DNA from 4 places in the Bradyrhizobium nivariense genome. Region 2 is predicted to be linked to each of the others. Evidence: predicted binding sites of a transcription regulator. Region 2 holds the regulator's gene; each other region holds the start of a gene.
What was found. The regulator PhoB, encoded in region 2, activates phosphate uptake and scavenging genes when phosphate is short. The targets are predictions, from matches to a motif close to TGTCATNNANCTGTCAT.
Positions count from the first base shown of each region.

Region 1 (5,428 bases), on a different contig from region 2:
GACATGCCGAGAATGACCAGGATCGTGAACGCGATCAGCGAACAGGTCGCCAGCATCGCGCGATCGATCGTGGCGTCGGGCCTTGGCGCATACGGTACTGCGCGCGCGGAGAGCTGCGCCAACTGGCGCCGCTGCATGAGCTGATCGACGACGAAGGCCAACGCCGCGGGCAACAGCAGGATCAAGCCGACCACCGCACCCATCTGGAAATTCTGCTGCCCGACCACCTGTTTATAGATGTCGGTCGCGAGCACGTTGAACTTGCCCCCGATGACCTTCGGCACGCCGAAATCGGTGATCACCAGGGTAAATACGACGAAGACCGCACTGATCAGGCCATAACGTGCCCCCGGAATGGTCACCGTCCAGAAGGTGCGGCGCGGGCTTGCCCGCAGCGCTTCCGCCGCCTCATACAGACGCGCGTCCGAAATCGCCAGCGCAGTGGTGATGATGATGAGCGCGTGCGGGAAGGTCCAGAACACCTCGCCCATGACGATGCCGATCGGACCGTAGATCGATGCGCCGAACAGCATCCATTTGACGAAGCCCTGGTTACCGAACAGATAGACGAGGCTGATCGCAGGCAGCAACGAGGGTGCGAGAATCGGGATCTGCGCGATGATGCGGAACAGCCCCCGCCCTGGCATGCAGGTGCGGGTGAGTCCGTAGGCGTAGACGAAGGCGAGCAGTACGCAGATAACCGTGCTCAGCAGCGATACCCAGACCGAGTGCCAGATGGAATTGGCCAGCGCCGGGCTGGCGAAATAAGCTTGGAAATTGGCCAGGCCGACGAAGCTGCCATCAGCCGCCTGGAAGCTCTTGGACAGCAGCGCCCAGAGGGGCAGCAACACGGTGATGATCAACCAGAGGCCGAGCGCTACGACCGCGCCGCGCATGATCCAGTCGTCGTGCCCCAGCTTCTGCCGCAGGGGCGCCACCGCGGCGGTATGGTCCGGCAGACTCAGCGTCTCGGTCGCCATCGCTGGTTTCCCGTGTCAGGCGCTCGCAGAGCGCGGTTGGGCAAATACGCGCAACCGCTTCGGCGGCAGCGCGACCTCGATGGTCGCGCCCGAGGAAATGCCGAGGTCGCGCACGGCGTTAATCGAAAAGTCGGCCGAGAAGTTCAGTCCCGTGCCGCTCGCATGCAAGGTCGTTGCGAAATGATTGCCGATGAATTCCATGACGCCGACCTGGACTGACAGGCGATTGTCCGAATGCGCGCCGATGTCGCGCACCACCACGTCCTCCGGCCGAAGGCAGACCGTGACGGCCGCGCCCTCGTCGAGCGGCACTTCTTCGCTGAAGTCGAGCACGGCACCCCTGACATTCGCGCGCTTGCTCGTGAGGAGGCGCCCCTCCAGAAAGTTCATCTTGCCGACGAAGTCGGCGACGAAAGCCGTCGCGGGTCGGCCGTAGATCTCGTCCGGCGTGCCCACCTGCTCGATCCTGCCATTGCTCATCACCACGATCCGGTCGGACATGGTGCGCGCCTCCTCCTGATCGTGGGTCACCATGATCGTGGTCAGCTTGAGACGTTGCTGCAGATCGCGGATCTCGCCGCGCAGACGCGCCCGGACGCGCGCGTCGAGAGCGGATAGCGGTTCGTCCAGCAGCAGAAGGCCGGGGGATAGCGCCAGCGCGCGGGCGAGCGCGACTCGCTGCTGCTGCCCACCGGAGAGCTGTGCCGGATATTTGTCGGCTTGCTCGGGCAGACCGACAAGTTCGAGAAGCTCCTTGACCCGTTTGTCGATCTCGATGCGAGGTGTGCCGGCCGACACCAGGCCGTAGGCCACATTGTCCTTGATCGTCAGGTTCGGGAACAGCGCATAGGACTGGAACACGATGCCGAAATCGCGCTTGGCGACTGGCAACGTCGAGATGTCCCGCCCGCCCTGATGGATCGACCCGGTGGTCTGCACGTCCAGTCCGCAGATCGCGCGCAACAGCGTGGTCTTGCCGCAGCCGGATGGCCCGAGGAACGAGACGAACTCCCCGGGCATGATGTCGAGGTCGATATTGTCGAATGCCGTGAACGCACCGAACTTTTTCGAGAGGTTGCGGATGCGGAGATAGGGCACCGTCGTCGGCGTGCTGTCCATTGTACTGTCCCGCATTGACCGGCGGCGCCCATGCATCGCCGGCTTCGTCGCTCCCAGGATCCCCCGGGTCCTCAGTTCAGGTCCCTCAGTTCAGGTCCTCAGTTCTTGGGCTCGGACTTGCCGTCGTAGCGCTTGCTCCACTCCGCCAGAATTTTGTCGCGGTTCTCCGCGGCCCAGGCAAAGTCGTTCTTGATCAGCATCTTGTTGATGTCACCCGGGACGAACTCCATGGAGGCTGCGATGCCGGGCAACGCGACGACGGCGAAGTTCTCGGCGTAGAGCTTGTTGGCCTCCGCCGTCGCGGCCCAGTCGGCAAGCTTCTTCGCCGCCTCGGACTCTTTGGTGGTCTTCATGATTCCGATAGCCTCCATGTCCCAGCCGAGGCCTTCCTTGGGCAGGACAATGCTGATCGGCGCTCCACCTTTCTTGGTCTTGTTGGCGCGATACTCGAACGAGAGGCCGATCGCGTACTCGCCGGCCGCGGCCTGTCGGCACGGCTTGGAGCCGGAATGCGTGTAGGCCGCGATGTTCTTGTGAAGCTCGTCCATGTACTTCCAGCCCTCGTCCCAGCCGAACAGCTGGAGCCAGGCGGAGACCATCAGAAACCCGGTCCCCGAGGAAGCCGGGTTCGGCATGACGATTTGTCCCTGATAGAGCGGTTTAGTCAGATCGGCCCAAGAGGCGGGCTCCGGCAGGTTCTTCTTGCTGGATTCCACGGTGTTGACGCAAAAGGCCGATGCCCAGACGTCCATGCCCACCCATTCCGGCGAGGCAGCGGGATCGCGCATCTTGGCGTCAACCTTGTCGAGACCCGCCGGCGCGTAAGGCATCAACATGCCTTCCTTCTGCAGCAGCATCAGCGAGGTTGCGGCAAGACCCATGACCACATCGGCCTTGGGGTTTGCCTTCTCCGCAAGGAGCTTCGCGGTGATGATGCCGGTGGAGTCGCGGACCCAGAGGATGTTGATGCCCGGATTGCCCTTCTCGAACGCGGCCTTGTAGGGCTTGATCTGGTCGGCCTCCAGCGCCGTGTAAACGGTGAGGTCCGCCGCGCGAGCTGCAGTGCTGAGGCCGAACATAGCGGCGGCGATCGACACAAGAGCGCGTCGCAGACCGCTTGTCGTGCACAGGTTCATGTCGGGCTCCATCGATGTTGGCCACGGGCTGGCACCGTCCGGGCAGGGAACCAATATTGTTAGATGACATTTCCGCGACGTACATGTCGGATTTTGTGCACGGCGCGCCTCGATCGCGGTGTCTCTGCACATCTTAAGTGCACTGTCAGCGTAGCAACAGCGGGCCCGGTGCAAACGTCTGCTTCGAGACCCTCTTCAGCGGCCCCGCTCGGCGTGAGCGGTGCGGGGCGGCTCACCGGCGTCAGCGACAACAGCGCGGCCGTCACGGCGGCTGCGTCGCCTTCCGGGCCATATGTCGCAAGCTACAGCTATGTGAACCGCCCCGGGTTTGCCGGAGGCCATTTGGTTCAAGTTATGCCGCCATGGCGGCAAGCCCCTCGCTGATCATGATCTGAGCCACATCACGCCCGCGAACGGATAGCGCTCCGAATAGGCGTCCATAGTTGCAGAGCTTGGTACCTTTTAGGTCGGGCTTGCAGGCGCTGTAAATGCTGATTGAATAGTGACCCCATCGGCACCGTCGGGACCCCTTCAAGCCATTGATTTCGCTAAATGGGATGATGTGACCCCCACGCCGATGATGGTCGAGACCCCGCGCCGAAACACAGCGTATTTGCAAACCGCGCTCCAGGTTGCACAGAGCCAGAGTGCCAAGTCATTCGAGTTGCGGGCCGCGATCAGTTTGGCCCGACTCCGGCGTGACCAGGGCAAGCACTCTGAGGCCCGCGCTCTGCTCGCGCCGGTCTACGGCTGGTTCACCGAGGGCTTCGACACCCGTGACCTAGAGGAAGCGAAGGCGCTGCTCGACGAGCTCTCGTGATAAGGCCATCGAAATGACCAACAGGATGTAACGAACTTGGGTCAGGAGCGCGTTTCTGACCCAAATTCCTTACAAGGATTCGACTCGCGCCGGCGTCCCAATGATGGCAACGTGACCGGGCTGCGGTGCTACACTCGATGCTACACCGGGCTGCTACACCGTCTCTGCCGGCGGTTTGGGAAACGCCTTGTTTTGAAGGGATTCTGCGTCGTCGCGGTGCGATCGCGGAGGGAAAGAAACTAGAAAAAAACTTGCTCTACCGCTGCATCCGAGAACCTCTCGGGGACGCAAGCTGCGCCTCCTTCAACATGCTCTCCAAATGCGCCCGACACATGAGTAGTCCGCGATAACAGCTCATTGGCGGCTGGCTGATATCAGTTACGAATGAGGCTACCGGCGTGCCACGCTAAGGTTCAGCTTCGGGGCCCAAGAAACGCACGTGAAGGGTTACGACAAGAGCCGGGCAAGATAAAAGGGCTGGCTCTATAAGGCGAAGAACGTTGATTGACAGCAGCTTTAACACCAAACCGAAAACCCTAGCTTTCCCGGAGATCGGTCAGACGGGGGCACAATGGTCGGTTTCCCCGGTGGAACGAAGCTCTCTCCGACGGCCGTCCAAAGTATGAATATGTCAGTAGATCAGGCAGATACAATTGACGTCGCGACCATCGACAAGGCTTCCGGTGAGCTATGGCTCACGATCAGCGATCATCTGCCGTGGGACGACAACGAAGGCGACCATCTCGTCCTTCTTCAGAACAAGCTCAACGCGTATCTTCGCTTTATCGAAAGTGGCGAGGTGTTCAAAAAGGTGCCCGATGCCAACGGGCGCGGTATTGTGATAAACTTGGTCGGGAAGTTCCCGCTGAGCCAAAAGGCCGACTTCTTCTTCGGGAAGGCGCGAGCCGCCATAGAAAGCGCGGGCTTTCGGTTACAGTTTGGCCTTATGCGCCCCAATTGAGCGGCTCTCGCTATTACTGTGACACCCGTGGACTGCACTGGACTGCACCCTTGAAGCCCGTAGGATGGGTTGAGCCCTTGCGAAACCCATCTCTTCCCGATCACCGCTCTCCGTAATCGCGGCCATCATCTGATCGCCCGCCCAATCGGCTGGATAGTTGCCAAGCTCCACGTGACGATGAAACGAGGATGGCGCCCAGTCGCGTACCCGGTCGACGAGCCCGTGCTTGACCGGATTGATATGAACATAGTCGATATGCCGGGCGAAATCGATTTCGTCGCGAATGGTGTGCTCCCAATATCTGCGTTGCCAGATGCCCCGTTCACCTTTGGCTGAACGGCTTTGGGATATCCTTTCGTTTCGCGCCAGACAGCGCGAAAAGGTGGACTTGACCAACTGCCAGCGCATTGCA
Region 1 is NZ_JARWCR020000095.1:874-6,301, reverse strand. Features, by position in the region: gene QCM77_RS41515 (putative 2-aminoethylphosphonate ABC transporter permease subunit) at 1-980, opposite strand, end outside; gene QCM77_RS41510 (putative 2-aminoethylphosphonate ABC transporter ATP-binding protein) at 996-2,099, opposite strand; gene QCM77_RS41505 (putative 2-aminoethylphosphonate ABC transporter substrate-binding protein) at 2,198-3,235, opposite strand; gene QCM77_RS41500 (hypothetical protein) at 3,813-4,055, shown strand; gene QCM77_RS41495 (DUF6572 domain-containing protein) at 4,627-5,016, shown strand; partial or broken gene QCM77_RS41490 (REP-associated tyrosine transposase) at 5,149-5,428, opposite strand, start outside.
Region 1: the regulator PhoB is predicted to act here: its motif matches at 3,288-3,304, upstream of QCM77_RS41505 (putative 2-aminoethylphosphonate ABC transporter substrate-binding protein).

Region 2 (5,428 bases):
GCATTCCAGCGCTTCGGCGCCGGAATTGCAGAAGAACACGAAGTCCGCAAAACTCTCGTTGCAGAGGCGGTTCGCGAGCTTCTCGCCGTCCGGGCTCTGGAACAGGTTCGACATGTGCCAGAGCTTCGTGGCCTGCTCCTGCAACGCCGTGACCAGCGCAGGATGGGCATGGCCGAGCGCGTTGACCGCGACGCCCGAGGTGAAATCGAGATAGCGCTCGCCATTGGTCGCGATCAGCCAGCAGCCTTCGCCACGCTCGAAACCGAGGTCGGACCTGGCAAAAACGGGGAGCAAATGCGGCGCTGCGCTGTTGGTCATGGCGGTCACTTGAATGTTGCGGACGGTGTGAGCGTGCATTGGGCGACGCACCATTGACCGGCCCGGAAAACGAAACGTGCCGCCTCTTCAGGGCGGCACGCATGAGTATCTTAGGCCTGGTGAAACGGGTGTCAATGCCGCCCGGAAAGCCTCGCGAAACGCTGAATCCGTAGTCTTGCGGTGCCGATTTTGCGGGTTTTCACCACGGAACATGTGGAAGCGAGTCGGCGGACTCTTGCGCGGGAGTCACGCCATATTGTAGCGTTTGGATTGTCAGATACGACATCTCGTGCAGTGGTTCTGATCTCTAAGTCCTCATGTACCGGCGTAAACGTTCGGGCGTTCTAGTCGCGCCCGGCGAGCCTTAAGGGATTCTGGCGGCACGGGTTTTTAAAGGCTTAGGCATTCGCTGCGAGGCCCCAGGATGGCTGGCCCGCAGCGAGGGAAAGGGTGCAATGACGGTTTTGACCTGGTCCGATGATCGCGTCGAGCAGCTAAAAAAGCTCTGGGAGGCCGGACTTTCGGCCAGCCAGATCGCGGCTGAGCTCGGCAATGTGACCCGCAATGCCGTGATCGGCAAAGTGCACAGGCTCGGCCTGTCGGGCCGCGCCAAGAGCCCTTCATCGGCAGCGCCGCGGCCGCGCAAGGCGCGTCCCGCGCAGCACATGATGCGGGTGACCCGCCCGATCTCGCGCGGCAACACCGCGCTGGCACAGGCCTTCGAAGTCGAGGTGGAGGCCGAACCGGTCACCTACGACAACGTGGTGCCGATGAGCCAGCGGCTGTCGCTGCTGGAATTGAACGAGGCGACCTGCCACTGGCCGGTCGGCGATCCCTCGAGCCCGGATTTCTTCTTCTGCGGCGGCAAGGCGCTCTCCGGCCTGCCCTACTGCGCCCAGCACTCGCGGGTCGCGTATCAGCCGGCATCGGATCGGCGGCGTGCACCGGTGAAGCCGGGGCCGCGGTAAGTAGTTTCGATTTCAGGATCGAGCCGTGACGCGATGACGGCTCAAAAATACTCAATGTCGTCCCGGCCTAGTGCGCAAGTGCGCACTAGGCCGGGACGACATCGGAGATTGTGGCGGCAGCCGGCTAGATCACGTCTGCCAACATCACACCGCAAATCCCCTACGCCTGCTCCGCCTTCGCAAAGCGATCGTCCAGCGCGTAGCCGGCACCGCGGACGGTGCGGATCGGGTCCTGCTCGCGGCCGAGATTGAGCAGCTTGCGCAGGCGGCCGATGTGAACATCGACGGTGCGCTCATCGATATAGATGTCGCGGCCCCAGACGCTGTCGAGCAATTGCTCGCGCGAGAACACCCGCCCCGGATGCTCCAGGAAGAACTCAAGCAGGCGATATTCGGTCGGGCCGAGATCGATCGGCCGGCCCGAGCGTGCCACGCGGCGCTTGTCGCGGTCGAGCTCGATGTCGCCAAAGGCGAGCACGGTGGCGAGCCGCTCGGGGCTTGCGCGCCGCAGCAGGCCTTTTACGCGCGCCAGCAATTCCGGGACCGAGAACGGCTTGACGATGTAATCGTCGGCGCCGGTCGCAAGACCCCGCACCCGCTCGCTCTCCTCGCCGCGCGCGGTGAGCATGATGATCGGGAGCTGCTTGGTCTCGGGACGGGTGCGCAGCCGCCGGCACAATTCGATGCCGGATAGCCCCGGCAGCATCCAGTCGAGCACGATCAGATCGGGGATGTGCTCCTTGAGGCGGGTGTCGGCGTCGTCGCCGCGCATCACCGTCTCGACGTCATAGCCGTCGCCTTCGAGGTTGTAGCGGAGAAGCTCGGTCAGGGCTTCCTCGTCCTCAACCACCATAATGCGTGCGCCCATCGGGTCGTCGCTCCTTAAGTCTTCAAGTATTCGGTACCGTGGTGGCGAAGGTCGTCATGTCGCCCTTCGGCCGCTTGTCGGTCATCGCCTGGCCCTCGATCATGTAGAACACGGTCTCGGCGACGTTGGTGGCGTGGTCGCCGATCCGCTCGATGTTCTTGGCGCAGAACATCAGGTGGATGCAGAACGAGATGTTGCGCGGATCCTCCATCATGTAGGTGAGGAGCTCGCGGAACAGCGAGGTGCAGATGGCGTCGACTTCCTCGTCGCCCTTCCACACCGCCATCGCCGCCGGCAAATCATGCGCGGCATAGGCGTCCAGCACCGACTTGACCTGCTGCTGCACGAGGTCGGTCATGTGCTCGAGGCCGCGGAACAGCTTGAGCGGATGGAAGTCCGTCTCCAGCGCCGCGACGCGCTTGCCCATGTTCTTGGCGAGGTCGCCGATGCGCTCGAGATCGGTCGCGACGCGCATGGCGCCGACGATCTCGCGCAGATCGATCGCCATCGGCTGACGGCGGGCGATGGTGAGCACGGCGCGCTCCTCGATGCGCTTCTGCAGCGCGTCGAGCTCGGCATCGATGGTGACGACGCGCTGGCCGAGCGGGATGTCGCGACGGATCAGCGCGTCGACGGAATCGACGATCATGCGTTCGGCGATGCCGCCCATCTCGGCGACCAGGCGGGTGAGTTCCTGGAGGTCGGTATCGAAGGCCTTTGCGGTATGTTCAGAACCCATGTTCCGTCTCCTCAGCCGAACCGTCCGGTGATGTAATCCTGCGTGCGCCGGTCGGTCGGCGACGTGAAGATCTTGCTGGTGTCGTCGAACTCGATCAGCTCGCCGAGATACATGAAGGCGGTCTTGTCCGAGACGCGCGCCGCCTGCTGCATGTTGTGGGTGACGATCGCGATCGTGTAGTCCTCGGACAGCTCCTGGATCAGTTCCTCGACCTTGGCGGTCGAGATCGGGTCGAGCGCCGAGCAGGGCTCGTCGAACAGGATGACCTCGGGCCGTACCGCGACGGTGCGGGCGATGCAGAGGCGCTGCTGCTGGCCGCCGGAGAGCGACAGGCCGGAGGCGTTGAGCTTGTCCTTGACCTCGTTCCACAGCGCGCCGCCGCGCAGCGCCTTCTCGACCCGGCCGTCCATCTCGGACTTCGAGATCTTCTCGTAGAGGCGGATACCGAAGGCGATGTTCTCGTAGATCGTCATCGGGAACGGCGTCGGCTTCTGGAACACCATGCCGACGCGGGCGCGCAGCAGGTTGAGGTCCAGCTTGCCGTCGAGGATGTTGGTCTGGTCGAGCATGAGCTGACCGGTGGCGCGCTGGCCGGGATAGAGGTCGTACATCCGGTTGAAGATGCGCAGCAGGGTCGACTTGCCGCAGCCCGACGGGCCGATGAACGCCGTGACGCGGTTGGCGCCGAGCGTCAGGTTGATGTTCTTCAGCGCATGGTGCTCGCCGTAATAGAAGTTCAGGTTGCGGACGGTCACCTTGGGGGGCGCCTCGGGCAGCATCGGCGCGTGGGGCAGTCCACCCGCCGCGCTCATCGATACGGAAAGATCACTCATTTTGCGGTCCTCTCGGCGCCCAGAATGCGCGCGCCAATATTAAGGGCAAGAACGGTCAGGGTGATGAGCAGCGCCCCGCTCCAGGCCAGCTGCTTCCAGTAGGCATAGGGGCTCTGCACGAAGTTGTTGATGGTGACCGGCAGGTTCGCCATCGTCTTGTTCAGGCCGAGGCTGAAGAACTGGTTCGACAGCGCGGTGAACAGCAGCGGCGCGGTTTCACCGGCGACGCGAGCGGTCGCGAGCAGCACGCCGGTGATGAGGCCGGAACGGGCAGACCGATAAGCAATCCGCTTGATCACCAGCGAACGCGGCAGGCCGAGCGCCGAGGCCGCCTCACGCAGCGCGTTCGGCACCAAGAGCAGCATGTCCTCGGTCGTGCGCAGCACCACCGGGATCACGATCACGGCGAGCGCGAGGCTGCCGGCGATCGCGGAGAAGCCGCGCATCGGCACCACCACCGCGCCGTAGATGAACAGGCCGATGATGATCGAGGGCGCCGAGAGCAGGATGTCGTTGATGAAGCGGATCACCGAGGTCAGCTTGTCGTTGCGGCCGTATTCGGCGAGATAGGTGCCGGCGAACATGCCGAGCGGCGCGCCGATGCCGACGCCGATCACGGTCATGATCAGCGAGCCGACGATGGCATTGAGCAGACCGCCCTCGTTCGATCCGGGTGGCGGCGTGTTCTCGGTGAACAGCTGGACATTGAGTCCCGCAAGTCCGTTGTAGAGCAGCGTGATCAGAATCAGCGCGAGCCAGGTGACGCCGAAGGCGGTTGCGGCCATGCAGAGCCCGCGGACCACGATGTCCTTGCGGCGGCGGCGTGAATAGATCGGGTTCATAGCGTCAGTTCCCCGCCTTCTTTTCCAGCCGCATCAGCATCAGCCGCGCCGCTGCGAGCACGAAGAACGTCAGCACGAACAGCAGGAGGCCGAGCAGGATCAGGCCGGACTGGTGCAGGCCGTCGCTCTCGGCGAACTCGGATGCGATCGCCGCCGAGATCGTGGTACCCGGGGCGAAGATCGAGCCCGAAATCCGGAACGAGTTGCCGATGATGAAGGTCACCGCCATGGTCTCGCCGAGCGCGCGGCCCAGCGCCAGCATGACGCCGCCGATGACACCGACGCGGGTGTAGGGGATCACGACGCTGCGGACGACTTCCCAGGTGGTGCAGCCGACGCCGTAGGCGGCTTCCTTCAGGACCGGAGGCACCGTCTTGAACACGTCGACCGAGATCGAGGTGATGAAGGGCAGCACCATGATGGCAAGGATCAGCGCGGCATTGAACAGGCTGAGATAGGACGGGGGACCTGCGAAGATCGCGCCGAGCACGGGGACGCCGTCGAAGATCTTGATCATGAAGGGCTGGAACGTGTTGGCCAGGAACGGGCCGAGCACGAAGAAGCCCCACATGCCGTAGATGATCGAGGGGATGCCGGCGAGCAGCTCGATCGCCATGCCGATCGGGCGGCGCAGCCATTGCGGGCACAGCTCGGTCAGGAAGATCGCAATGCCGAGACCCACGGGAATCGCGATCAGCATCGCGATGAAGGAGGTGACGAGCGTGCCGTACATCGGCCCGAGCGCGCCGAGCACCGGCGGATCGGCGGACGGCGCCCAGCGCTGCGTCCACAGGAACGAGAGGCCGTATTCCTTCATCGCCGGAAAGGCGCCGACGATCAGCGAAATGATGATGCCGCCG
Region 2 is NZ_JARWCR020000084.1:16,169-21,596, reverse strand. Features, by position in the region: gene QCM77_RS39850 (aspartate aminotransferase family protein) at 1-318, opposite strand, end outside; gene QCM77_RS39845 (GcrA family cell cycle regulator) at 774-1,286, shown strand; gene phoB (phosphate regulon transcriptional regulator PhoB) at 1,447-2,154, opposite strand; gene phoU (phosphate signaling complex protein PhoU) at 2,177-2,893, opposite strand; gene pstB (phosphate ABC transporter ATP-binding protein PstB) at 2,905-3,726, opposite strand; gene pstA (phosphate ABC transporter permease PstA) at 3,723-4,568, opposite strand; gene pstC (phosphate ABC transporter permease subunit PstC) at 4,573-5,428, opposite strand, start outside.

Region 3 (5,428 bases), on a different contig from region 2:
CTTCCGGCAGGTCGGAATTATAGGCATAGGGGCCGTTGATGATCGGCGCGGACTTGTGGATGATGCGGAAGTCATCCTTCTTCATCGCCGAGCCGTCGGCGTTCTTCAGCATGTTCTTGGTCAGCATCTGCGCCAGCGTCGAATCGTCGTCGCTGGTCCACTGGTTGGCCGCAACGTCGACCGTGCCCTGCGCCAGCGCCAGTATCGCGTTCTCATGGCTGCCGGTGAAGACGACCTTGCCGAAATAGGTGTCGGCATCCGCGATGCCCATCTTGTCGAGCTCGAAGCGCGGCACGTTGTTGCCGGAGGTCGAGTTCGGGTCGACCAGGCCGAGGTTCTTGCCCTTGAGCTGATCGACGCTCTTGTAGGAGCTGCTCGCCTTGACGAAGAACACCGAGTAATAACCGGTCGAGCCGTCGGCGTTGATGTCGTTGGCGAAGGCATCGGTCTTGACGCCGGTCAGGCGGGCGCGAGCGAACGAGGCCGAGCCATAGCTGGCGATATGGATGTTGCCGGCGCGCTGGCCTTCGATCACGGCCGCGTAGTCGTTGGCGATGCGCAGCGTGACCTTCACGCCCAATTCCTTGGAGAGATAGCTCACGAACGGCGCCCAGCGCTCGGTCACGCCGGAGGCATTCTCGGCCGGGACGACCGCGAAGGTCAGCTCGGGATATTTGGCTTTCCAGTCTTCGGCGGAAGCGGCGGCGGTGAAGGCCAGCACAGCGGCGCCGGCAAGAACTAATCTGCGAGTGATCATGATACCCTCTTCATCGGTTGGGGTCGGTTGACGCAAAAACTGGTGACTAACGATGCGGTGCGGCTCAGGCGGCTGCCGCCGTTCCAAGCGCTGGAATGCCTTCAGGCGACGACACCGGCATGCCGCCCATGATTTCGGCGGCTTCGAGATCGTAGAGCTCACGCGCAACGTGGTCGGTCAACTCAGCCGGCGCGCCGTCGAACACCACGCGACCCTGCGCCATGCCGATCAGGCGGTCGCAATAGCTGCGCGCCAGATCGAGCGAATGCAAATTGCAGAGCACGGTGATACCGAAGTGCTTGTTGATGCGCAGCAGCGCATCCATCACGATCTTGGTGTTGCGCGGGTCGAGCGAGGCAATCGGCTCGTCGGCGAGGATGATGTCGGGTTGCTGCACCAGCGCGCGGGCGATCGCCACGCGTTGCTGCTGGCCGCCGGAGAGCTGGTCGGCGCGCTGGGCCGCGAGCGGGGCGATGTCGAACTGCTCGAGCGCGGACATCGCCAGCGCCTTGTCCCGCTCGGGCCAGGTCTGCGATAGCGAGCGCCAGGCCGGCATGGTCGCGAGCCGGCCCATCAGGACGTTGGTGAGAACATCGAGCCGGCCGACCAGGTTGAACTGTTGAAAAATCATCGCGGAGCGCGCCCGCCACTGCCGCAGCTCCTTGCCGCGCAGCGCGGTGACGTCGAGGCCGTCGAACAGGATGCGGCCCTGCGAAGGGGTCGCGAGGCGGTTGATGGTCCGCAGCAGGGTCGACTTGCCGGCGCCCGAGCGTCCGATCACGCCGACGAAGCCGCCGGGCGAAATTTGAAATGAAGCGTCGTCCACCGCGGCTTTCGCGCCAAAGCGACACGTCAGACCTTCAACCACCAGCATGCAGCGCTCCAGAGTAGCTGGGACCCACCGCTAGCGCCGGCGCTTGACACTTGTGTGACATGCGCGCTGCGGTGCGGCGATCCTACACACCTCATCCCCTGTCATCGCATCGTCATGACATTGTCATCAGGCCGCTCGAAGAGAAACGCCCGCCCTCTCGTTCGGATGCAACATGGCCGCCAAAGCGCTTTCGGTCCAGCCGACCGTCGATCCCTCGGCCAAGCTGCACGACACCAGGCTTGGGGCCTACACCGAGGTCGGCGCGCGCACGATCCTGCACGAAGTGGCGATGGGCGATTACTCCTATGTCGTGAACGACGCCCAGATCACCTACACCACCATCGGAAAGTTCTGCTCGATCGCGGCGATGATTCGGATCAATCCGGGCAACCACCCGATGCACCGCGCCACCCAGGCGCACTTCACCTATCGCTCGAGCGCCTACTTCGAAGGCGAGAGCGACGATACGGAATTCTTCGACTGGCGGCGTCAGCATCACGTCCATATCGGCCATGACGTCTGGATCGGCCATGGCGCGATCGTGCTGCCGGGCCGCAACATCGGCACCGGCGCGGTGATCGCGGCCGGCGCCGTCGTCACCAAGGACGTGCCGGCCTACACCATCGTCGCCGGCAATCCCGCGCGCATCGTCCGCCGCCGGTTTTCGGAAGACGTCGCCGGACGGCTCGCCAGCCTCGCCTGGTGGGATTGGGATCACGACAAATTGCGTGAAGCACTGCCCGATTTCCGCAAGCTCGGGATTGAAGAATTCCTCTCGGCATATGAAGCACGGGCAAGTTCTCTCAACAGTCCTCTTGGCAGCAAACGAAGCGCGGTCGCGTGACAGACATTTTCCTTGAGGGCGGCCGGACGCTGATCGGCTCCGAGCTCGTCGAGACTTCGCTGGCCCTGTCCGGACAGGACATCGCCGCGGTCGATGCTTCGCGCGGCCGGGCGCGGCTTGCGATCGACGCGCGCAACCTGCTGGTGCTGCCTGGCATCGTCGATCTGCATGGCGATGCCTTCGAGCGGCAGATGATGCCGCGCGCCGGGGTCGACTTTCCGATCGACATCGCGCTCGCCGACAGCGACCGCCAGGCGATCAGCAACGGCATCACCACGGTGTTTCACGCCACGACCTGTTCGTGGGAGCCGGGCCTGCGCAGTGCCGACAACGCGCGCGGCCTGATGGAGGCGATCGAACGGCAGCGCCCGCAATTCGCGGCCGACACCCGCTTCCATCTGCGCCACGAGACCTACAATCTCGACGCCGAAGCCGAGATCGGCGTGTGGCTCACTGAGGGCCGCGTCGACCTGTTCGCCTTCAACGACCACATGGACGGCACGGTTGGGGACATGGCCAAGCCCCGCAAGCGCAACCGCATGGTGGGGCGTACCGGCCTGTCGAGCGAGGCGTTCGACCGGCTGGTCGACGGCGTGCTTTCGCGCGCCAGCGAGGTGCCGGCTTCCGTGTCGCGGCTTGCCGCGACGGCCCGCGCCGCCGAGGTGCGGATGCTCTCGCATGACGATGCGACACCGGCGATGCGCCAGGGCTTTCGCGCCATGGGCGTGGCGATCGCGGAGTTTCCGATCAACGAAGAAACCGCGCGTGCCGCCGCAACGGCCGGCGATGCCATCGTCTACGGCGCGCCGAACGTCGTGCGCGGCGGCAGCCACACCGGCTGGACCAAGGCATCCGACATGATCGCCAAGGGCCTCTGCTCGGTGCTGGCATCGGACTATTACTATCCCGCGCAGCTGCTCGCCGCGTTCCGCCTCGCCGCCGATGGCGTGCTGCCGCTGACGGAAGCCTGGAATCTGGTCTCCGCTGGACCAGCGCACGCAACCGGTCTTGCCGATCGCGGCGTGCTGGCGGAAGGGCGCCGCGCCGACATTCTGCTGGTGGACGACCGCGTGCCGCTGCGGCCGCGTCTCGTCGCGGTGATCGCAGCCGGAAAGCTCGTGCACCTGACCGAAGCGACACGGCTGCTCAGCGCGGCGACGACGCCGCGCGAGGCTGTCGTCGCGGCATAAACCGGTTATGTTCGGTCGATGACAGATTTTCCCCGCTACGCGATCTACCATGCCGCCGGTGCCGACAGCGCCGTCTCGCGCTTCGGTGCCGAACTGCTCGGCTATGATGCGCATACCGGCCGTGAGCTGCCGTTCCCGGACGAGGCGCTGCGCACGGCTCCGGACTGGCGTGATGTCACCGCCGATCCCCGCAAATACGGCTTTCACGGCACGCTGAAGGCGCCGATGCCGCTGGCATCCGACAGGAGCGAGGTCGAGCTTGTTGCGGCCTGCGCGACATTCGCCGGCAGGGCGCGCGCAATTCCAGTGATCCGCCCGGTCGTCGATTCCATCAGCGGCTTCATCGCCGTCATTCCCGCGGAGCCGGTCGGCGAACTCCAGCAGCTCGCCGCCGATTGCGCCCGCGACTTCGATTGCTTCCGCGCGCCGCTGAGCGCGGAAGGCCGTGCGCGGCGCAAGCCGGAGAAGCTGAACGAACGGCAACGCCACTATCTCGACCGCTGGGGCTATCCTTACGTGATGGAGGAATTCCGCTTCCACATGACCCTGACGGGCCGGCTCGACGCGGACCGGCGCGGGCCGATTTTGGAAATGCTGCGGGGACGGTTTGCCGCGCTCGGTCTCGAGACGCTTGCGATCGATCGCGTCGCGCTGTTCAAGCAGGATGACGCCAAGGCTCGCTTCCGCATCATCGGCGAGTGGGCTTTGACGCAGTAAGCGTCAGTGCCAGCTCGCGAAATTGAAGACGAGCGCCACAACGCCAACCAGAATGAGGCTGGTCGCCCAGATCACATCCAGATTGAACCAGCTTCGCGAGACCAACCTCAATCCCAGATGGCGGTAGACCAGCCACGCCAGACATCCGCCGGCGCCGACCATGGCGGCAACGTGCACCAAAGACACCAGCACCGCCATCCCGAGACTCGCCTTGATCAGCGCGCCGGCGGCCTCATGGCCGGCATCGAGTTCGAAGGCCTGGCAGAGCCCGAGATAGATCGGCACGAGCATCAAGGCGGCGCCATGAGCAATGGCAACGGCAAATGACCAGAGCGCCAATTGCGTTGGCGGAATTCGTGCCAGCGTGCGCGGATGGCGCCGCTCGACCAGCCGATAGACGCCGAAGCCGATGACGAGAAGGCTCGCGCCGAGCTGGATCGAGCGCTGCCACTCGGCCAGCACGAGCAGGAACGCGAATGGCAGCAGCACGAGAAGCGTTGCCAGGAGATGTCCGGCCGCCAGAGCCCACAACGCACGAAAGAGCGCGCGCGGGCTCTTGTCCATGAGCCCGGCCGAAACGGCGAGCGGCCAACCCATTCCCGGATTGACCCCGTGATAGAGACCGCTCGCAACAAGAGCGAGCCACAGCCAGCCCTGGCTCGCGTGTGCCCAATCTAGGCCGATGGGTAGCAAAAGGAGTCCGTCGAACAATCGCCGCCCTCCAGCCTGATCTGGTGCGCACGATATCCGTCGGGGAAGCTCACGAAGTAGTTCTTGTCGAGCTCGAGGCCGCCATTGCGACCGACATTGGCGATGACTTCCACACCCGGAACGCCATCGGGATAGAACTGGTCATCCCAGGTGGAATAGAGCGAATTGGTCCAGTACACGCGCCTGCCGTCGCGGCTGATCTCGACCATCTGTGGGCCGGCCGCAAATGCCTTGCCGTTCGGATGGGGGGTGCGGCGCGCGATGCCGCCGATGTGAACCGAGCCCGCAAGCTTCGGCTTTCGCGGATCACTCACGTCGTACTGGCGCATTTCACC
Region 3 is NZ_JARWCR020000022.1:94,802-100,229, reverse strand. Features, by position in the region: gene phnD (phosphonate ABC transporter substrate-binding protein) at 1-757, opposite strand, end outside; gene phnC (phosphonate ABC transporter ATP-binding protein) at 822-1,631, opposite strand; gene QCM77_RS20005 (transferase hexapeptide repeat family protein) at 1,804-2,475, shown strand; gene QCM77_RS20000 (alpha-D-ribose 1-methylphosphonate 5-triphosphate diphosphatase) at 2,472-3,665, shown strand; gene QCM77_RS19995 (DUF1045 domain-containing protein) at 3,684-4,382, shown strand; gene QCM77_RS19990 (hypothetical protein) at 4,386-4,979, opposite strand; gene QCM77_RS19985 (selenium-binding protein SBP56-related protein) at 5,057-5,428, opposite strand, start outside.
Region 3: the regulator PhoB is predicted to act here: its motif matches at 1,731-1,747, upstream of phnC (phosphonate ABC transporter ATP-binding protein).

Region 4 (5,428 bases), on a different contig from region 2:
GAGCGCATCCACCGCTCCAATCTGGTCGGCATGGGCGTGCTGCCGCTGACCTTCGAGGACGGCACCTCCTGGTCGTCGCTCGGCCTGAAGGGCGACGAGAAGGTCACGCTGCGAGGCCTCGTCGGCGACCTGAAGCCGCGCCAGAAGCTGACTGCGGAGATCGTCTCCGGCGACGGTTCGCTGCAGCGGGTTTCGCTGCTTTGCCGCATCGATACGCTGGACGAGCTCGAATACTACCGCAACGGCGGCATCCTGCACTACGTGCTGCGCAAGCTCGCGGCGTAAGCGCGAATTTGTGAACGGTGGCTCACTGCGAAGTGAGTAGGAGGTTGAACGAAGGCGGCCTATCAAAAGGCCGCCTTCGCGCGTTTGCGGCAGGCTTCAGATGGGCCCGTCCGGCAGAGAACCTCGCCTTGGAGGTTACTTGACGATCGAATATGCGACGTCCGTAAGACTACGGTGATCATCCGGCGGTAAGAATTCCCTTCTCACGAGCAATGGTGTGCGACGTTCGACATGACAACAATGACGGCTTCTCATCTGGTTTCGCGCCACGTGATCTCAAGGTGGTCCGGTGCCCTCTGGTCGGGAGCACTTGGTATCTGCGCGATCGTCGCCGTCATTCGTCCTGCCGAGGCTGATCCCCGCGCCGTTGTCGAATTGTTTACCTCGCAGGGCTGCTCCTCCTGCCCGCCGGCCGACAAGATCATCGGCGACCTCTCCAGCGATCCCTCGATCATCGCGCTGAGCATGCCGATCGATTATTGGGATTATCTCGGCTGGAAGGACACCTTGGCCGATTCGCGCTTCTCTGCACGGCAGCGTGCCTATTCGCGCATGCGTGGCGACCGCGAGGTCTACACGCCGCAGGTCGTGGTCAACGGCTCCACGCATGTCGTCGGCAGCGACCGCACCGGCATCGAAAGCGCGATCGGCAGGACCGACAATGGTACGGGCGCGATGAGCGTGCCGGTGACGATGTCGCTCGCGGGCAAGCAGATCAACGTCTCGGTGGCCGCAAGCAAGGAGCCGGCAGTCTCGCACGGCGAGGTCTGGATCTGCTCGATTGCGAAATCGGTGCCGATCGCGATCAGCCGCGGCGAAAATCGCGGACAGCAGGTGATCTATCACAACGTGGTGCGCAACCTGCTCAAGGTCGGCGACTGGACCGGCCGTCCGGAAAGCTGGACGGTGCCGCTCGAGAACCTCACACGTGACGGCGTCGACGGCGCGGTGGTCTATGTCCAGGACGGCAGCCGCGAGAAACCGGGCCCGATGCTGGGCGCCGCGTATACGTCGCTGCACTGATTCGATTCTCTCACTAGCGTCGTACCATCTCTCACTCCTCATGGTGAGGAGCGCGCCTTTGCGCGCGTCTCGAACCATGCAGGCCCTGCTGATCCAGCTCGGGCCTCGATCCTTCGAGACGCCGCGGCTCCTCAGGATGAGGAGAGGGGTTCTGGCGCGGATGTCTGGTGAGCTATTCGTCGAGCCAGAAACATCCCGGCACAAACAAAACACAAACAAAAAAGGACCAACTTGCGTTGGCCCTCCTTGTCGTGCGAACAGACCCGATCCTGACGACCCCGGGGGGCTGGGGGCTGAGGAATCCGGAACCGAAAGGACCGGGTCAACGCACACAGGTCTTTTCGCAGCGCAGGGCGGCAGTCGCTTGGCGGAAAAGCGGCGACACTATGATTCCTGCTAACGATCCCGTGACGGTTTGCCGCGACAGAGTTCCACCGCTGCGTGTGTCCGGACGCGCACCGGATTCCATGCATCCTTTCAACGGCCCCTTGCGGTGGGGAACAGTTGGCGCAATCATGCAGCTGTCATGATCCGCGGTTCCGGGGACGGTCTTCGCGGGCGCGGTCATGCTGATGCGACAGGAGGCGCTCCATGAGTCTGTCGGAGGATGCCGATCCCAGCGAACAGCGCGCGGCGGTGCGTCCTGCCGCTGCGAATGCGCAACTGAGCCGGGTCACGTTCAACCGGCTCGAGCTGCACCGTATTCTCAATCTGTACGGCCGTATGGTCGCCGACGGCGAGTGGCGCGACTATGCCATCGACTTCCTGAAAGACCGCGCCGTGTTCTCGGTCTATCGCCGCGCCTCGGAAGTGCCGATCTATCGCATCGAGAAAGATCCGCGCCTCGCGCGCAAGCAGGGCATGTACAGCGTGATCTCGGCGACGGGTCTGATCCTGCGCCGCGGCCACGAACTCGAGCGCGTGCTGCTGGTGATCGACCGCAAGCTGGCAGTGGTGTAGCCGCGATCCAGTAGCCCGGATAAGCGTAGCGACATCCGGGTCTTTGCCTGCAGCGTTCCCGGGTATCGCTTCGCTCACCCGGGCTACAGGCCTTACTTCCCCGGCACCGTGCTCGCGCCCTCGCCGAGGTCGCGCTGCATCATCACCGTGTCCAGCCAGCGGCCGAATTTCAGCCCGACGCTGGGATGCGTGCCGATCATCCTGAACCCGCCCTTGGTGTGCACGCCGATCGAGCCGGCATTGGCGGAATCGCCGATCACCGCGATCATCTGGCGAAAGCCGCGCGCCTCGCATTCGGCGACCAGACGCTCCAACAGCAGAAGCCCGACGCCGCGGCGGTGGAAGGACGGGTCGAGATAGATCGAGTTCTCGACCGTGAAGCGATAGGCCGGCCGCGGCCGGTAGGCGCCGGCATAGGCATAGCCGGCCACACGGCCGTCGAGGATGGCGACGAAATAGGGATAGCCCCCGTCGACCAGCGCGCGGTAGCGGCGCGTCATTTCAGCTAGGTCCGGCGGCTCCAGCTCGAACGTCGCGGTGCCCTCGCGGACAGCCTGCTGGTAGATGGCGGTGATGGCGGGAAGATCGGCCTCGAGGGCGGGTCTGATTTCAGGTGCGGACATGGAAGCGAGATTAGAGCCTTCCGGGGACGGCTGGGAAGAGACAACGGCTTCTCGGCGTCGTCTTTGCGAGAGCAGCAGCCTCCATCTTCTCGCTGTCATGCCCCGCGTAGGCGGGGCATCCAGTACTCCGAGACAGCGCGGCTAGAACGGAGCCGCTGCGGCGTACCGGATCGCCCGCCCCAGTGCGCAAGTGCGCACAAGGCGGGCGACGACAGCGGCGGGTGCTGCGACGTCCAGCCCCAAACGAAAAACCCCGGCCTCTCGGCCGGGGTTCGTGTCCGCTCTCTCAGGCTAACGCTTAGTCGCGCTGGCCGAGGAGCTGCAGCAGCAGCGTGAACAGGTTGATGAAGTTCAAGTACAGCGACAGCGCACCGGTGATGGCCGCACGCTCCGCGACGTCACCGCCGGCCGAGGCGTAGCCGTAGATGTAGTCGTTCTTCAGCCGCTGGGTGTCCCAGGCGGTAAGGCCCGCGAACACCAGCACGCCGACCACCGACACGACGAACTGCAGCACCGAGCTTGCCAGGAACAGGTTCACCAGGCTCGCGATGATGATGCCGATCAGGCCCATGAACAGGAACGAGCCCATTCCGGTCAGGTCACGCTTGGTGGTGTAGCCATAGAGGCTGAGCGCGCCGAAGGTCGCCGCGGTGATGAAGAACACCCGCACGATCGAGGTGTGCGTGAACACCAGGAAGATCGAGGACAGCGAGATGCCCATCAGTGCCGCGAACACCCAGAACAGGATCTGGGCGGTCGAAGGAGCGAGGCGATTGATGCCTGCCGAGATCACGAACACCATCGCGAGCGGCGCAAACATGAAGAGCCACTTCAGCGGGCCAAGGTACATCGCACTGCCGAACGGCGTCAGATAGATCGCCTTCGCGCCGGTACCTATCCGAATCGCGTCGGCGGCAGAAGGGTCGGCTACTGACGCCATGTAGACGCCGAGCGCGGCCAGGCCGGTGATGGCGAGGCCAACGCTCATATAGTTGTAGATGCGCAGCATGTAGGCGCGCAGGCCGGCATCGACCGTCGCGGCGTCAACACGCCCGGCGGCCCTGCCGAAAGGAGAAGCGTAGTTACGGTCTAGGTCCGACATGGTCGAATTCCCGTTGGTTGGCCCGGTCCGGCATGAGGGTCGCCATGCCGCCGGTTCGTCAAATTCTATCTCGGATACCGGTGTGTGCCGACATTAAATTTGGCTCACAATCCGGGCTCCGAACCCATTCGATATGTGGGAAACTAACACATCCGCTGCAACGGTCCACGCGCGGCCGAATGTCGCCCTCAGCCACAATCCTGACGAGCGGACGTGGTTAATCGCAGGAATCGTGCGATTCCGCTACCGCGCGGCGACCCGCTACCATTTGTCACAAATTCCGCAACACCGTGGCGGGCTTTTTGTTCAACGCCAGGAGCGTGCCGGCGAGCCCGAGGCCGACCGTGACGACCAGGGCGGCCGCGACCACGCCGGCCGCGCTGCCGGCCTGCCAGACGAAGCTCAGCGTCATCAGCCGCGTCACGATCATCCAGGCCGCGATGCTGCCGGCGAAAACGCCGAACACCGCCGTGGCCAGCCCGATCAGGAGGTATTCGAGCGCATAGGCGCCGAGCAGCCGTAGCCGGGTCGCGCCCAGGGTCTTGAGGATCACCGCATCGTAGACCCGGTGGCGATGGCCGGCGGCGAGTGCCCCGCCGAGCACCAGGATCGCCGAGATCAGGGTCACGGCGCTGGCGCCGCGGATCGCCAACGCAAGGTTGGTCACGACCGAACCGACCGTCTCCATCACCTCGCGCACGCGCACGCTCGTGACCATCGGATAGGCGTCGGCGACCTGCTTGATGATCTGGCCGTCACCCGCCGCATCGCCGCCCGCTTCCGTCAGCGTCGCGATGTGGGTATGCGGCGCGCCCTTGAACGCGTTCGGCGAGAACATCAGGACGAAATTGATGCCGAGGCCCTGCCAGTCGATGGTGCGCAAATTGCTGATCTTCGCCGGGATGTCGCGGCCGAGGATATTGACGACGACCTCGTCACCGAGCTTGAGGCCGAGCCCGTCCGCGATCTTCTTCTCCATCGAAACCAGCGGCGGGCCGGAATAATCGGCGCTCCACCACTCGCCCTCGACCACCTTGGAGCCTTTCGGCAGATCGGCGGTATAGGTCAGGCCACGGTCGCTCTGCAGCACCCACTCGGAATCGGTGCTGGGCTTGAGCTCCTCGGCGCGGAGGCCACGGGCTCCGACGATGCGCCCGCGCAGCATCGGCACGTCCTCGACCTTCGCGCCAGGGGCGATCTGACGCAGATAGGAGTCGAACTGCTCGGCCTGCGTGCTCGGAATATCGATGAAGAAGAACGATGGCGCGTGCTCGGGCAATGCCGCCAGGAACTGCCGGCGCAGATTGCCGTCGATCTGGGTAATGGTGACGAGCACCGCGAGTCCGAGCCCGAGCGACAGCACGACCGAGGGCGTCAGCGCGCCCGGCCGGTGGATGTTGGCAATCGCGAGTCGCAGCATCGGCAACCGCGTGCG
Region 4 is NZ_JARWCR020000041.1:3,557-8,984, forward strand. Features, by position in the region: gene acnA (aconitate hydratase AcnA) at 1-285, shown strand, start outside; gene QCM77_RS28065 (DUF1223 domain-containing protein) at 517-1,308, shown strand; gene QCM77_RS28070 (DUF2794 domain-containing protein) at 1,900-2,268, shown strand; gene QCM77_RS28075 (GNAT family N-acetyltransferase) at 2,361-2,891, opposite strand; gene QCM77_RS28080 (Bax inhibitor-1/YccA family protein) at 3,190-3,993, opposite strand; gene QCM77_RS28085 (ABC transporter permease) at 4,265-5,428, opposite strand, start outside.
Region 4: the regulator PhoB is predicted to act here: its motif matches at 1,820-1,836, upstream of QCM77_RS28070 (DUF2794 domain-containing protein).